One region of the Alkalinema sp. FACHB-956 genome, then DNA from elsewhere that is predicted to be linked to it. Evidence: predicted binding sites of a transcription regulator. Region 1 holds the regulator's gene; each other region holds the start of a gene.
What was found. The regulator NtcA, encoded in region 1, controls nitrogen genes in cyanobacteria. The targets are predictions, from matches to a motif close to TTTGTANNNNNNNNTACAAA.
Positions count from the first base shown of each region.

Region 2: H6G21_RS16290 (CopD family protein) is a predicted target of NtcA. The motif match lies at 2,157-2,176, and genes of this name have one in related genera.
Region 3: H6G21_RS05685 (MSMEG_0569 family flavin-dependent oxidoreductase) is a predicted target of NtcA. The motif match lies at 3,289-3,308, and genes of this name have one in related genera.

Region 1 is NZ_JACJRC010000008.1:159,919-164,591, forward strand. It holds gene H6G21_RS11510 (DUF3146 family protein) at 1-163, shown strand, start outside; gene H6G21_RS11515 (pre-16S rRNA-processing nuclease YqgF) at 141-659, opposite strand; gene H6G21_RS11520 (DUF3084 domain-containing protein) at 628-2,025, opposite strand; gene ntcA (global nitrogen regulator NtcA) at 2,262-2,933, opposite strand; gene fabI (enoyl-ACP reductase FabI) at 3,645-4,442, shown strand; gene H6G21_RS11535 (Uma2 family endonuclease) at 4,471-4,673, opposite strand, start outside.
Region 2 is NZ_JACJRC010000015.1:108,560-113,232, reverse strand. It holds gene H6G21_RS16300 (YwiC-like family protein) at 1-580, opposite strand, end outside; gene H6G21_RS16295 (GNAT family protein) at 1,030-1,584, opposite strand; gene H6G21_RS16290 (CopD family protein) at 1,627-2,073, opposite strand; gene H6G21_RS16285 (hypothetical protein) at 2,258-2,503, shown strand; gene H6G21_RS16280 (hypothetical protein) at 2,572-2,811, shown strand; gene ric (iron-sulfur cluster repair di-iron protein) at 2,846-3,562, opposite strand; gene H6G21_RS16270 (nitric-oxide reductase large subunit) at 3,655-4,673, opposite strand, start outside.
Region 3 is NZ_JACJRC010000003.1:111,544-116,216, forward strand. It holds gene H6G21_RS05670 (DUF1348 family protein) at 1-251, opposite strand, end outside; gene H6G21_RS05675 (Nit6803 family nitrilase) at 242-1,258, opposite strand; gene H6G21_RS05680 (MSMEG_0572/Sll0783 family nitrogen starvation response protein) at 1,282-1,764, opposite strand; gene H6G21_RS05685 (MSMEG_0569 family flavin-dependent oxidoreductase) at 1,945-3,228, opposite strand; gene H6G21_RS05690 (LuxR C-terminal-related transcriptional regulator) at 3,342-4,673, opposite strand, start outside.

The DNA.
Region 1 (4,673 bases):
TGAATGGTCCTTTGCTTGGAACTTTCGCCAGGGAGAATTGCTGATTGAGCCATCCTTGGGACGGGCATTGATTCGGGAACCCCTAGGCCGTTTTCTAGAAGCCAAGGACTATCAACTGGAACCGGGCGGTGACTACTCGTTTACGATTCGGGCGGAGTTGTAGCCGGTGGGTTGCTTTCCAGAGACTTTAAATAGCGCTCCACCAGGATAATCGCGACCAGATCATCGATCGGCCGGGGGGGAGTTCGCATCCCCTGGGGAATCAGCTTTTGTAATCCTTGGGGGGGGTGCAGTTGCCAATAGCGATCGCGGGCCTCTAGGCTGCTAAAGCGTTCATCCACCCGTTGCACCGGAATTTCGGGCAAAGCTCCTTGAAATTGTTTCTGCCAAGCCTTTGAACCCGTTTGATCTCCCAAAACAATCAAACGCACTGGGTAATGCTGGCACAGGGTTTCCACCACGGTAAGGGCTTGATCCACAGCAATGACTTCATGCACTGGAGGATGGCCGTGATCATCCACGATCGCCACCCCACATTTATCCCGTCCGGGATCAAACCCTAAGTAGTACATATTGCCTCGCGCCTCTCCATCACTAGTTCTGCGGCTGGCCGTGCGGGTCACAGCCCTAACGACTAGTTTGCAGCACCGTTTGTCCATTCTGAACTGCAATCAATTCTAGACGCATCGGCCCCGCCGTATAGGTGACATCCCCCGCGATCGCGCGAATTTCAATCGAACTATCGTACTGCCGGAGTCCATCAATAAACTGAATCAGCGCCTGAATCCGACTGACCTGCACATTATCGGAGAGCAATCCAGCTCGCTTCGCCCGGAAAATCGAAGCCGCCACGAGTTTGTTAATACGATCTTGAATCTCTGTGACAGTCATCTTGGACGGATCCAGAGAAGTGGTGGCCAGGACATCCCCAGGCCGATAAATCACTTCATTACGCACCACATCGGCAAACACCGTTACCTCTGTTTTTTCGCCCAATAGGTAATTCGCCGCCGCCAAAATTCGCACAAAGTAGTCCCGGCCATCGCTGATCTGGCGAGCTAACTGATCCACTTCCGATCGGGTAATCCGCAAAATTTGACCATTGCCATCGACCCCCGGTTGCAGTGCGCCCTGTGCCACTCGATTGGCTTCCCGCAGGAGTGCATCCACCGCCTGGTTGGAGGCTTGGGGATTGGTAATGCGCACCACCCCTGACGCCAGCACTTGGTTCCGCAAAATCGCCGGGGTGCCCAATCGCAGACGCTGAGCTTCCTGTTCCAGTTTCTCCACTTCACGGGCCAGCGCAACCTGCTGATTTTCCAAAGCCCGTAGCCGTTCTTCCCGTTGGGTAATGACGGTATCTCGGGCTGCAATGTCCCGATCGCGCTGTTGAATGATTTTGCTGCGTTCTTCAATTTCTTGATCTCGGGCAGCAATTTGGGCTTTGACTTCATCCCGCTGGGCGGCTAACTGTTTTTGCTCAGCTTCTAGTTCCAGAATTTCGGATTTTAGCGCGAGAGCTTGCTGGGAAACCGAGAGTAACTGTGCCTGCACGACATTGCGTTGCTGTTCGACCTGCGCCCGTCGGGCTTCGGTGGCCCGTTGCAGGGCAGCGGCATCCTTGAGGGAGTTTTTGACCCGATCGAGCTGCGCCTGCACCTTGCCCCGCTCCACTTGGGACTTATTCAACTCCGCCTCAACATTTTCTTTTTGCTCGGCGGTCTTACCCAGTTCAGCCTTCGCTTGATCCAAATCGGTACTCGCTCGCCGTAATCGCCGCTGAATCACCTCAAAGTTGAGAATCATGTCGCGAAATTGCCGATTAGCCAGCAGTAAAATGCCCAGCGTGGACGCTGAGATCAAAATCCCGGTCAAAATAGTGACAACGACAGCCGTCTTCTTAGGGCGGAGATTAAACAAGCTCAGACGCGCTTTGCCCACTCGGGTTCCAATGCGATCGCCCAGCGTGGCAATGACACCCCCTAAGATCAACACCGCCAAAATCAGGATATACCCGCTAGACATTACAACTCCACCACACCTGCCGCTGGACTAAAGGTTTCCAAACGGCTCCTACCAAAAACTATAGCCAGTCTAAAGCCTATTGACCGTTCTAACAGGACTGTTCTGACAGGACTGTTCCCCAGGGAACCTTAGGGCAGTGGGATTCTCCCGCAGAACTGGATCCGGTGGATCAGCACGTCGGAACTGGACTATTGGGAACTGGACTATTAGGAACTAGACTGTTTGGAACTGGGATTCTAGGTGAATTGCTGACTAAGCATGACGGGATTATGAACCGTGATTTTCTTTTTGTGAATAGAAATCATTTCATCCTGCCGCAGATCCCCAAGTAAGCGAGTCACTGTGACGCGAGTGGATCCAATAGCTTCCGCGATCGCCTGGTGGGAGAGCTTGAGATCGATCGTGATCCCGTTTTGTCCCGGCACCCCAAAGTCCCGGCATAGGATCAGCAAAAAACTCACCAACCGAGATCCCATATCCCGGTGAGCCAAGGTTTCGATCATCATCTCCGTTTGCAGAATCCGGGATGACAGCCCCTTGAGCATCCACATGGACAGATCAGGATTTTCCTTCAGGGCCTTTTCTACCTGTTCGATCGGTACCGAAAGCAGTTCCACCGGCGTAAACGCCACCGCGTGGTAGAAGCGATCGGCTTTTTGTCCCGTAATCAGCGATAGGACTCCAAATACACTGTTTTCCCGCAACAGCGCGACAGTGATTTCTTCCCCCGCTTCATAGACCCGAGATAACTTAACAGCCCCTTTCTGGAGAAAATAAACCCGTTCAGCAGGATCACCCGGAAAGAAGATTGTCTTACCCCGCTCGAAGGTTTCCACCATCGGCGGATAAGCGTTTCCACCCATTTGGCGGAACATTGATGCGAGCGACTTGTCTGGGCTTATTACCATCTTCCCCGTTCCTAACGCCGTTCTACGGAAAGGCCAGTAGAGTTAGCTAACTACACAATCAAGGGGTCAACGTTCAAGAGATCCGCTAAGAGATTAATTCCGATGAGAATCGTTTCTGTAAGATTCACTCTGTGAGCAATTGTTGACTTGAGACCAATAAAACCTACCGATCGAGGAGTTTTTGTAGCAAGAAATACACTCCACTACGCTTTCTACTAAGCTTATGGGCAATTTAGCTGAGCCGGAGTCTTCAACGTTGAGTTTTATTGAATTAGCACAGGTCTAAGTTCGCTCTGAGTTGAATCATCTGAGTTGAATCAGGAGGCTGCACCTAAACTGATCACAATCCATCCAACCAGGTTCATCTAGTGCAATGTAAAGATAGTGCAATGTATAAGGTGGACGAACGATGGCGAAAACCTGTGCTAATTCGCACGGGGTATTCCGGTCACCATTACCTTGATCACACTGAATCCTGATCACACTGAGGCACTCTGATCACACTGAGATTGTCAATATCTTACTCCCAAGTTTTGGCCCCTGCACAATTTTGTCCAGTTAGCGCATCCCCACCCAAGACCGGGCTTTGGGCACTTTAGGCCGCAACGATCGCGGTGCACGACCGCAATGGCCGGAAATCTCCCTAGGGTCGCCTATTCCATGGCTGACCATCTTTGAGTATTCTCATAAATGCTCTCAACGTACATGGCTATGCTGAATCTGAGTGGAAAAAACGCCCTGGTCACAGGAATTGCTAACGATAAGTCGATCGCCTGGGGCATCGCCCAGCAACTCCATAGGGCCGGAGCCAACATTGGGGTCACCTATCTGCCGGATGACAGCGGCAAGTTTGAGAAAAAGGTGCGGGATCTGACCGAGCCGTTGAATCCCAGTTTGTTTGTGCCCTGTAATGTCCAGAGCGATGAGCAAGTTCAAGCTACCTTTGATGCGGTGAAGGAAGCTTGGGGACGGCTAGATATTCTGATTCACTGTCTGGCCTTTGCCAATAAAGAAGAATTGAAAGGCAACTTTAGCGCCACCAGTCGGGAAGGCTTCAAGTTGGCCCTGGATGTCAGTGCTTATTCATTGATTCAGATGGCGGGGGCGGCTAAACCCTTGATGACCGAGGGCGGCAGTATTGTCACCCTGACCTACTACGGTGGTGTGAAGGTCATTCCGAACTACAACGTTATGGGCACGGCCAAGGCAGCCTTGGAAATGAATGTGCGGTATCTGGCCCATGAACTCGGCTCCCAGGGCGTTCGAGTCAATGCCATTTCCGCTGGCCCCATCCGCACCCTGGCCTCCTCTGCGGTGGGTGGGATCCGCGACATGATTAAGCATGTGGAAGAGGTGGCTCCCCTGCGGCGCACCGTCACCCAGTTGGAAGTGGGTAATACGGCGGCATTCCTGAGCAGTGACCTCTCCAGCGGGATTACAGGTCAGGTGATCTATGTGGATTCCGGGTACGAAATCATGGGGATGACCGACAGCCGCGTCGAGTCCTAACCCACCCCTGATTAAGTTCTCATGCAGGTTAAATCCCCGTCAGGAAAGGCTCGATCGCCAGTTCCACGTCGGGGAAGGCTAAGAGCCGAATGGGGCCTTGGGAGAGGGTGGTCATTGACCGATAATCCTCTCCTTGCGGGTCTCGATAAATTCTGACTTGGCGAGCTGCCAGGTGAATGACCCAATAGTCGGGAATCCCGGCTTGGGCATAGAGTTGTCGTTTGATGCCAG
Region 2 (4,673 bases), on a different contig from region 1:
TGGGCTTACGCAGTTTGACGGTAAAAATGGAACTACTAAAAAACAGCGTATTGAGGAGCCACAACCCCAACACAGATAGCGTCCAGGTTCCCGTTACAGAAACATAGGCGACCGGTGCCGCCAAACAAACAGCCGCAAAGGTGAGGAGTTCGTTGGCAAATGATTTTTGTTGCCGATAGAAGACCGAAACTGCATCAATGACAAGAGCCACGATCGCCCCCAGGTACAACCAAAGTAACAGGGGCGTTTGCAGAGATAGGTAAACCGCAGTGCCGAAGGCAATGCCACCATAAAAACCACCCCAAATCAGAAACCGAGGTTTCCAACTGCGGCGCTGCTTAATCTGGAGCGTCAAGGGATGCTCAGCTTGAAACCCTGCAAAGGCACAGATGAGTGCCAGGGTCGTTGCCCAAGTCCATTGCTGGGCAGCAGCGGCACCCGTCAGGAAGGACACAGATAACATGACATAAACCCCATGCTCTGGCGAGAATATCGGGTGATACCAGTCTGGGGCACGGGAAACAGCCTTTTCAGACTGGGCAGCAGCAGGTTGTGAGAGGTTGGGTTGAGAAGGTGTCATAAACTAGATGGCCTGCGCGATCTGTGACTTGAGCCGTTCAAAATGCCCTGCTATTGCCTGGTTCGTTTTTTCAGACAATTCAGCATTTGCTGTCTCACAGCAAATGCCCAAAGCTCAAAATTGTCCGAAGTAATTGTACCGCCTGAAGGTTTAGCTTTCTGGATTGCCATAATTTTCTGTGTTTTATCATCCATACTGTTCACCGCTCTGGAGGTATCCTTAGGCTGGCAAAAATCTGAAGATTTAGAAACATGAATTATGCAAAAATTACATCATCTTAATGTCTTAATTGCATAAATATTTTCAACTTGAACTATGCTCTCGGCTGAATCGGTTTCAGCAGTTAGTTCTAATCTCCCCATGCTTACTTTTATCGAAAATGCTGAACGCATTCATCATTAATGTCCGACTTATTTGCCCTCTCAGTCGATTAAAGCCAGTGTTCATCCCTATTTTCCCTGCCATTCCTCGGCTAACACACTGAAAAGGAGTTGATCATGGAGAACTCCATCCAGAAGTTGGTGCTGCCGCAGACAACCATCTTGCCGAAACCCTAGCGATCGCAGTAACGCGATCGAGGCGTCATTAAATGCGCCGGTATCGGCCATGACCTTGTTCAGCCCTACGACTTGAAATAGGTAATTGATCAAAAGCCACAACCCTTCTTTTGTATAGCCTCGGCGGCGGTAGTCTACCCCCGTGAAGTAGCCCACCCCTACCGATCGATTTTTCGGGTTGAGGTTGTATAAGCTAATCTCGCCGATGAGTTGATGGTCGGTGGTGCGGCGGATCGCAAATACTGAGAGAACGCCCTCCTGTAACCGTCGTTGGCGGTCTGCTAGAGAAGGGTGTTGAATGGCTTTAGATGTCAAGTAGGAAACGTCGATCTGACTTTTCCATCGGTGGATGATGTCGAGATCTTCCAGTTGCAGCAGGGCTAAACAAACACGCGAACCTGTTGGGATGTGCCATTGGCAATAATCCAACTTTTCAGCATCAAGCATAGCTAGAAAGGAAGATCCGCTTCTTAAAGTCGCGGACTACCTTTATGACAGTCCGCCCAACCGAATTCCGGCTCCGATGACAACAAACAACACGGCCAGGGTAGTTACACCAACAATATGATAAGCCAGGGAATTGAGGTTCTCTTTGGTCAGGTTGGGGATGATGAAGAACCGGGCATGAATCGCCAGCGCTAAGGTTCCCAGCAAGCCAAGCAACTTCATTCCAATATATTGCGACAGGTACGAGTCGAACGCTAAAAAGTTCTGGAAACCAGGAAAGTAAGTCCAGGTAAGCCATAGCCCGGTAATCACTTGTAAGAGGAGGGACAGTAGCCCAAAGCCCTCGAAGTGTTCTTCAAATTGATGGATGCGATCGTGGTCACGGTTTTTTAAGGCTTGAGGGAGCACTGTGACAGCAAGCACCAGATGTCCACCCGTCCAAACCGTCGCTCCTAGAGTATGTAGAATCACCAAAAGCTTGAACAGCATAAGCGTTTACCGATGAATGTTAATTATCAACTATGTCAGGATTTGTTAATTTATTCTGGGCTGTCTCGCAGATATTGAGCCATTCTGTAAAAATAGATACAGAAATCATTTGACTTACTTCTTCTCGATCTCACTGGGAAAAAGTAACTTGGTGAGTTCAGTGACTTTGAGCTGGAGAAAGCCTATGTCCCTTCAGACAGCCTTAGATTATGCCCCAGCATCCCCACTAGAACGGGCGATCGCTGCTGGTTGGAACCCCGTGTGCCACATCACCTACAACCGGGATACCTGGGTTAGATTGCTCCAAACCCTCAGTGACTATGCCTTTGATGAAGCGAAATTGCTTTGCCAGGAGTCGCCCACAACCTGGGTTGCCTGGGTTCCAGATCACGGGGAGATGATCTTAGATCGCAGCGCTTTCTATTGTTAGGTCGCACAGGAAGGATCTCCACTCTGCACAAGTTAGGAGTGACGGTTTTTGAGGCGATCGGAGTGAGCATGAAGAATACCGAATCACTCATTGACTGGGATGAAATGTTTGAGTACTTACCAGGGACTACGGTAGAACTCAAAGCAGCACCAGGGATTTTGTATCAAATTGATTATTACGAAGCCATGCTGGTGCCTCCTATTTGGTTAGTGAATGATCCGCGTCCACGATATCCCCATGAGTTGCGGATTGTGTCGCGCCGAGAGGTGCAGGTCTGTGAGTTGAAACCTCAAGCTGCAACGGTGTGACGATCGAAGCAGTTTGAGGCTATTTTAGGTTTGGCTAAAAGGCTATTTGTTGTTCCAGGGCGATCGCACGCGGAAACAGCACATTATTTTCCTTGTGAACGTGCTGGTGCATATCTTGCTCAAAGGTGTGCAAGGCATCGAGCAGCGCCCGATAGGTATTGCAAGCCCACTCTGGCGGAGTGAAATCATCGGTGAGTTGCCGCAATTCGCGCAAGGCTTCCCCAGCTTCATCGTGTTCCAATTCCATGCGATGAATCGGATTGGCAACGGTGCCACAGTGGAAGGTCGGCAGGGTGTCGCTGGCTTCTAACTGCCGAATCATGGGAAACAGGATTTGTTCTTCTTTCATCAGGTGGGTTTTCAGTTCTGCTGACAGCGCCAGAAAAATGCCTTTGACTTGAACCAATCGGGGTTCTTTGTCGCCATGAACGGCAGCCACTTTGGTCACCATTTTTTCTAACCGAGGCAGCTCGGTGTGGAGGTAAGCATGATGGATGCGCTCGATGTGATCGGCTAATTCCGTCAAGGAGAGATCCGTGAGGTTCACCTCTGGCGGGGGAGTTGTCGCCGCCCAGGTTTCTAGCTCAGTCAAGAAGGTTTGTGGATCAATTCCCCGCTTGGCACACGCCTCGGCTAGGGTCTTTTGCCCACCGCAGCAGTAATCGACCTGAACTTGCTCAAACAGACGCGAGAGGGCGGGGTGATCACGGACGATAGCGCCAACTGTGTCATTGATTTGAATGATCGTCATTCTACTTTTCTCCTTTTAATCAATTCGGGAGACCTATGCGGTTGAGAAGGACAGGTAGCCCGATCGCAAAGCGAGCTACCTATTTAAGCCACTTAGTGAACGGAGGATTCTGCCATTAGATGATCGGTCGGCTGAGCTTGGGTTGGTTGGTGGAAAATGCCCACCACAGCTCGCCCGACGCAATATACCAGCATCATCGCTCCCACCGTGAAGATGATGTCTCCGGGGATGCGGAGCCACACCGTCCACTGCATCCAGGGGGAACTGATCACCTCAGCACTGCGGGCATACCAAGTGCCATGATTGACTGATTGCACCAGTTGATAGAAGCCGTTAGGAATCAAACCGCACACCATCATCACGACCAGTCCAGTATTAATCCACCAGAAGGAGAAGTTGAGGTTCTTCTCATCCCAGGCGCGATCGGGGGTAATTTCTCGCAGCGCAAACAGCATCAGGGCGATCGCCAGAGAACCATACACGCCATAGAGAGCAGAGTGGGCATGAATCGGCGTGGTGTTCAACCCTTGAGAGTAGTAGAGGACGATGGGTGGGTTAATCAAGAACCCAAACACACCCGCGCCCGCTAGATTCCAGAAACAGGTGGCAATAAAGAACTTGAGCGGCATCCGATAAAATCCTTGGGCTTCCTGGGAAAGCTTCAATGACTTCACCACTTCAAAGCCAATCAGCGTCAGCGGCACCACTTCTAGCGCTGAAGCAACAGACCCCATAGCGGTGATAAATACGGGTGTTCCGGCAAAGTACAGGTGATGCAACGTGCCAATCACACCGCTACCGAGATAAAGAATGGTGGTGAGATAGGTGGCACGTAGGGCGGAGGAACGCTTGAGGAAACCAAGCTCACTACACAGGTAGGCGATCGCCACGGTTGCAAATACCTCAAAGAACCCTTCGACCCACAGATGCACCACCCACCAGCGCCAATACTCCGCAATACTTAATGGCGTATGGTTGGTGTACATCAATCCCGACGCATAGAACAAAGGAATGGTAATGGCACTGTAGAGAAAAAAGTGATTCAATCCAGTTTTGCTGCCTTCAGCTTTTAGAGCGGGTTTGAGAGCGCGAAACATCAGCCACAGCCAGA
Region 3 (4,673 bases), on a different contig from region 1:
CGATTCTCCAGAAAACACCACAGTTCCTTTCGCAAGCGATAGTCCAACTCCTTCGCCCATTTCCGCTTGAGAAATTCCACAATCTGGGCGCGTCCCTGCAAGAACTCAGCCCGATTGCGCCATTCGGAATCTTCGGTATAGGCGAGGGCGACACGCTCTGGGTCACGGGTATTCCAGGCATCTTCAGCCGCCTGGACTTTGGCTTTGGCGGTTTCTAGGGTAAACGGGGGTAGGGGAGGTTTCATGGGGATTCATTCAGGGTGAACACAGGTGAAACAGCATTCGCGTCTGGAACGGGCAAATCCAGTGGGGCGAAGTCTGGAACCGGCGTGGGGGCAATCAGAGATTGAGCCGTCAGGTTGGCATGCAGTTGCAATAAGTCCGGGCGGGAGTAATGCCCCACGGAGTCCATCATCCGTTTGCGCTTGGTGATCAGGGAGAAGTCAAGGTCAGCGATCGCCATGCCCTCTCCCTCGGTCACAGGCGGACACAGGTGATTCCCCTCCGGGCCAATAATTGCCGTATTACAGCCGTTGCTGAGGAACCGTTGCAGCTTTTCATCCGGGGTAATTTGCCCCACCTGTTCCGGCGACAGCCACGCCGTGGCATTGATCACAAAACAACCCGATTCCAGGGCGTGGTGGCGAATGGTCACTTCGATTTGATCGGCAAAAATCTGCCCGACCATCGACCCAGGAAACTGAGCACAGTGGATTTGTTCGTGCTGGGTCATCAGGGCAAAGCGAGCCAGGGGATTGTAATGCTCCCAACAGGCCAACGCACCCACCCGGCCCACGGCGGTGTCCACCGTTCGCAATCCGGCTCCGTCGCCTTGCCCCCACACCATGCGCTCATGGTAGGTCGGGGTTATCTTGCGCCGTTTCAGTACCAGGGTGCCATCAGCATCAAAGATCAGTTGGGTGTTATAGAGGGAGCCGTGATCGCGCTCATTGACTCCCAAGACAACGACGATATTGTGGGAACAGGCAGCCTGACTGACGGCATCGGTGGTTGGCCCTGGAATCGTCACGGCTTCTTCGTACAGCCGCATGTGCTCTTTGCCCATCAGGACGGGCGGTTGCACAAAGGAGAAGTAGGGATAGTAGGGCACAACGGTTTCGGGAAAAACCACCAGTTGCGCCCCTGCCGAGGCCGCTTTGGCGATCGCCTGCAAGACCTTCTCGGTTGTGCCCTCGCGGCTAAACAGCACTGGACTGATTTGAACTGCCGCTGCACGAACAATGCGTGAATAATCCATGGGTGATTGGAAGAGTAAAAATCCTAGAGTGTCCAGGTATCGAGAATGAAGGCTCCATCTTTGCGATGCAGCAACACCAAATCCAGCACATCCAGCGGATTGATCGGGCGAATGCCAGGAATCAACGAGGGTTCGCCGTGACCATACAGGGCTTGTAGCGCAAAGCGACAGGCATAGACTTTGCCACCTTCGGCCATAAACTTGGTCAGTTGCTCGTTGAAGTTTTGGTGACCCGGAAAGGCAGCATCACCGAGTTTCGGAAATCCTCGCTGCACACCCAAGGTTACACCGGGGCCATACAACAGCACTGAAGTCTCAAAGCCCTTGCGCTGTAGTCGGGTGGCTTGCAGCAAGTTAACAAAACCAATTGAGCCTTCAAAGGCAACGGTGTGGAAGGTCACCAGGGCTTTTTCACCCGGTTCGGCTTTGACATCGGGAAAAACCTTTTCTTCGTAATCAACAAAGAAATCACCCGTTTGATGCGCTGGGGCAGTCACTTCAGCCATAGTTGCTTCCTTTTGTTTTGCTGGGTTTCCAGCCCCATTATGAGGTTGTCAGAACGGGGATTTGTATCTCCAGTTACCGAGTCCAGAAGACTACCCATAGCGTCAGGTTCGCGATCGCCAATGGGCTGAAGTCGGGGAGATCGGCCTGTCATCCCTGTTTAAATCGATAGGCGATCGGGACTACGAACCCAGCAAAAATTCATTCACCACACTCCAGGCATTGTTAGTGGAAATCCGTCGCCGTGCCGTCAGGTAATCGGCCAGATGGACCGCATCCCGTGCAATGCCGGAAAATCGCCCCGAACCCCAGGTATACAGCCAGGGCAACCCCAGGAAATACAGCCCCCAGAGGGGCGTTACGCCGCGCTCATGACTGGGATAGCCCTTACCGTTAAACACGGGCATATCCACCCAGCTATAGTCGGTTTCATACCCCGTACACCAGATCACAGTTTGGATATTGGCAGTTGCCATATCGATCGCGGGTTGCTCCTCGGTGGGATGCCAAACGGGCTGGTAAGGCGGTTCGGTGGGGGCATCCAGATGGTTTTTGGCAATGAACTTGTCAATGGTCTGTTTAATGCTTTCGCAAACGGCATCGGCTTGGTCTAAATTTTGCTTCAGGTCGGGATTAAATTGCAGTGCTGTCCCGTCAATCCGCTGTAACCGTCCGTGCAGTTGCATTCCTTCCTGGGCAAACTGCCGTAGGTCAATCTCCCGCCCACCATCCCGTCCGGTGAGGTAATGGTTGGCCTTGGCGCGGACTTTGTCCTTTTGGGGATGCTCGTCAATTGGTAAGTCGTAGTACCCCATCTGATCTAACCAGTCCACTACATCTTTACCCCGGTAACGACGGGGCGATCGCGGCGCACTGCCCACACTCAAATGCACCGTCCGACCCGCCAGATGCAAATCCTCGGCAATTTGGCACCCCGATTGGCCAGTGCCCACTACCAGCACGGCTCCCGGTGGCAAGGCATCTGGATTTTTATACTCCGATGCGTGAATTTGCTGGACGGTGGACGGCAGTCGCTCTGCCATGCGGGGAATTTTGGGTCGATGATAGCCACCTGTAGCAATGACCACCTGATCGGCGGTGTAGCTGCCGATCGAGGTCTCCAGTTCAAAGCGATTGTGGGTTTCGTCTTTCCACAGCCGCGATACCGCTACACCTTCGCGGATCGGTGGCTCAAAGGCAGCGGCAAAGGCTTCGATGTACTGCACAATTTCATCTTTCACCATGAATCCCTGGGGGTCACTCCCCGGATAGGGAAATCCCGGTAGTTGACATTGCCAGTTGGGTGTAACCAGACAAAAACTATCCCAGCGTTTTTCTCGCCATGCATAACCAATTTGATTTTTCTCGAAAATCAGATGGTCAATGCCCCGTTCTTTCAGGCAATAGCTCATGGCTAACCCCGCCTGCCCACCACCAACAACGACGACTGAATGGTGACTGCTCATAGGATACAAAAGCCTCTGTTGTGCAACTTACAGCCAGCCTAAAGTTGCGATTTATGCGCCTTTGTATCTGTGAATACGGAAGTTCCAAGTCTAGCGATATGGGTAGGTGGCAACTAAATCCATCCCTGTTGAATTGCTTGATAAATTGCCTGATAGCGGGTGCGAACCTGAAGCTTAGCCAGGACATTGTTGAGATGGAATTTGACGGTGCTTTCGCTGATGAACAGGTGTTCGGCAATGTCGCGATCGCGGTGCCCCTGGGTTAATAACGTGAGAATTTCCAGTTCCCGTTCCGTCAGTTCACTGGCGCGAATACCCCAGGTTTGCCCCTGCGTCACCGCCTCGACGACCTGCCGCAATTGCTCTGGTGAAATCGATAGGTCAACTTTGGCCTGAATTTTCGCTGGACAAACTGGGGTAGTGGCGATCCAGATAATTTTGCGATCGCCTGCAATCGTACTCGGCTGATCGGTTAGGACGGGGGCATTGCGATCGCGGCAGGGGGTTAATCCGGCGGCTCTGGCAAGTTGGGTGCAGGCCAGTTGCAGGACGGATGCAGTACAGGCAATTTCTAGCCGCAGATCGGAGGGTTGTTGGCGATAGGGAAGGGTGAGTTGAATTTGCAGTGCCCGTTGGTTGGAGAGGGGTTGGGTGGTGAGTTGCCCCCCCAACCCGGACGCGAGAAGTTGAATTTCGGCAAGATGGCCATCAATTAGGTCGGTGGCGGCTGGCGATGGGTTAGAAACGGTGATCTCTAGGGATACACCTTGGTCGTCATACAGGAGTCGGGTGTAGGCGGCCTGGTTGAGGGTTTCCGCTAGTTTGAGCAAAAGATAGTGGGTCGAGAGGTCAAGGGTGCGTTCTGTCCCCAGCATGGTCAACCGCGACCCACTGAGAATTTTAGCGATTTGGTCGGAGAGGGGAATCTCGCTGCTGCTATGCCCCACGGCCAGTTGCCAGTTGTGCTTTTCTGTTTGGTATTGGATGGCAGTGCTGAGGGCGACGGTGACTAGGGTGCTGAGGGTGGGCAGCACTTCCAGAAATTCTGGTTCGAGGGGATGGTGGCTGAACAGGGCCAGTACGCCAATGACGCGCTGACCGATCGCGAGGGGATAGCCAGCAAAGCCGCGAATTTGGTGGGCGATCGCCCATTCCCGATTGCCCACCCAGGGTTCTTCTGGCAGGTTGTTACTCAAAAAGGAGACGCGGTTTTGGGCGATTTTGCCCACTTTATACGCCCCCATGGGCACGCGGCCAAAAAAGCCATTGGTGTGGGTGTACATGCCCGATGAGGCGACCAACCGCAAGAGGGTTTGATTGGATTCTAATAACCAGATGCGGGCAAAGGCGCAATTAAATCGCTCAACTAATCCATCAGTCAGAGATTGCGCCAGTAATTCTGGCTCTAGGCATCCCGCAAATGACTGGGCAATTTCGGTGGCTTG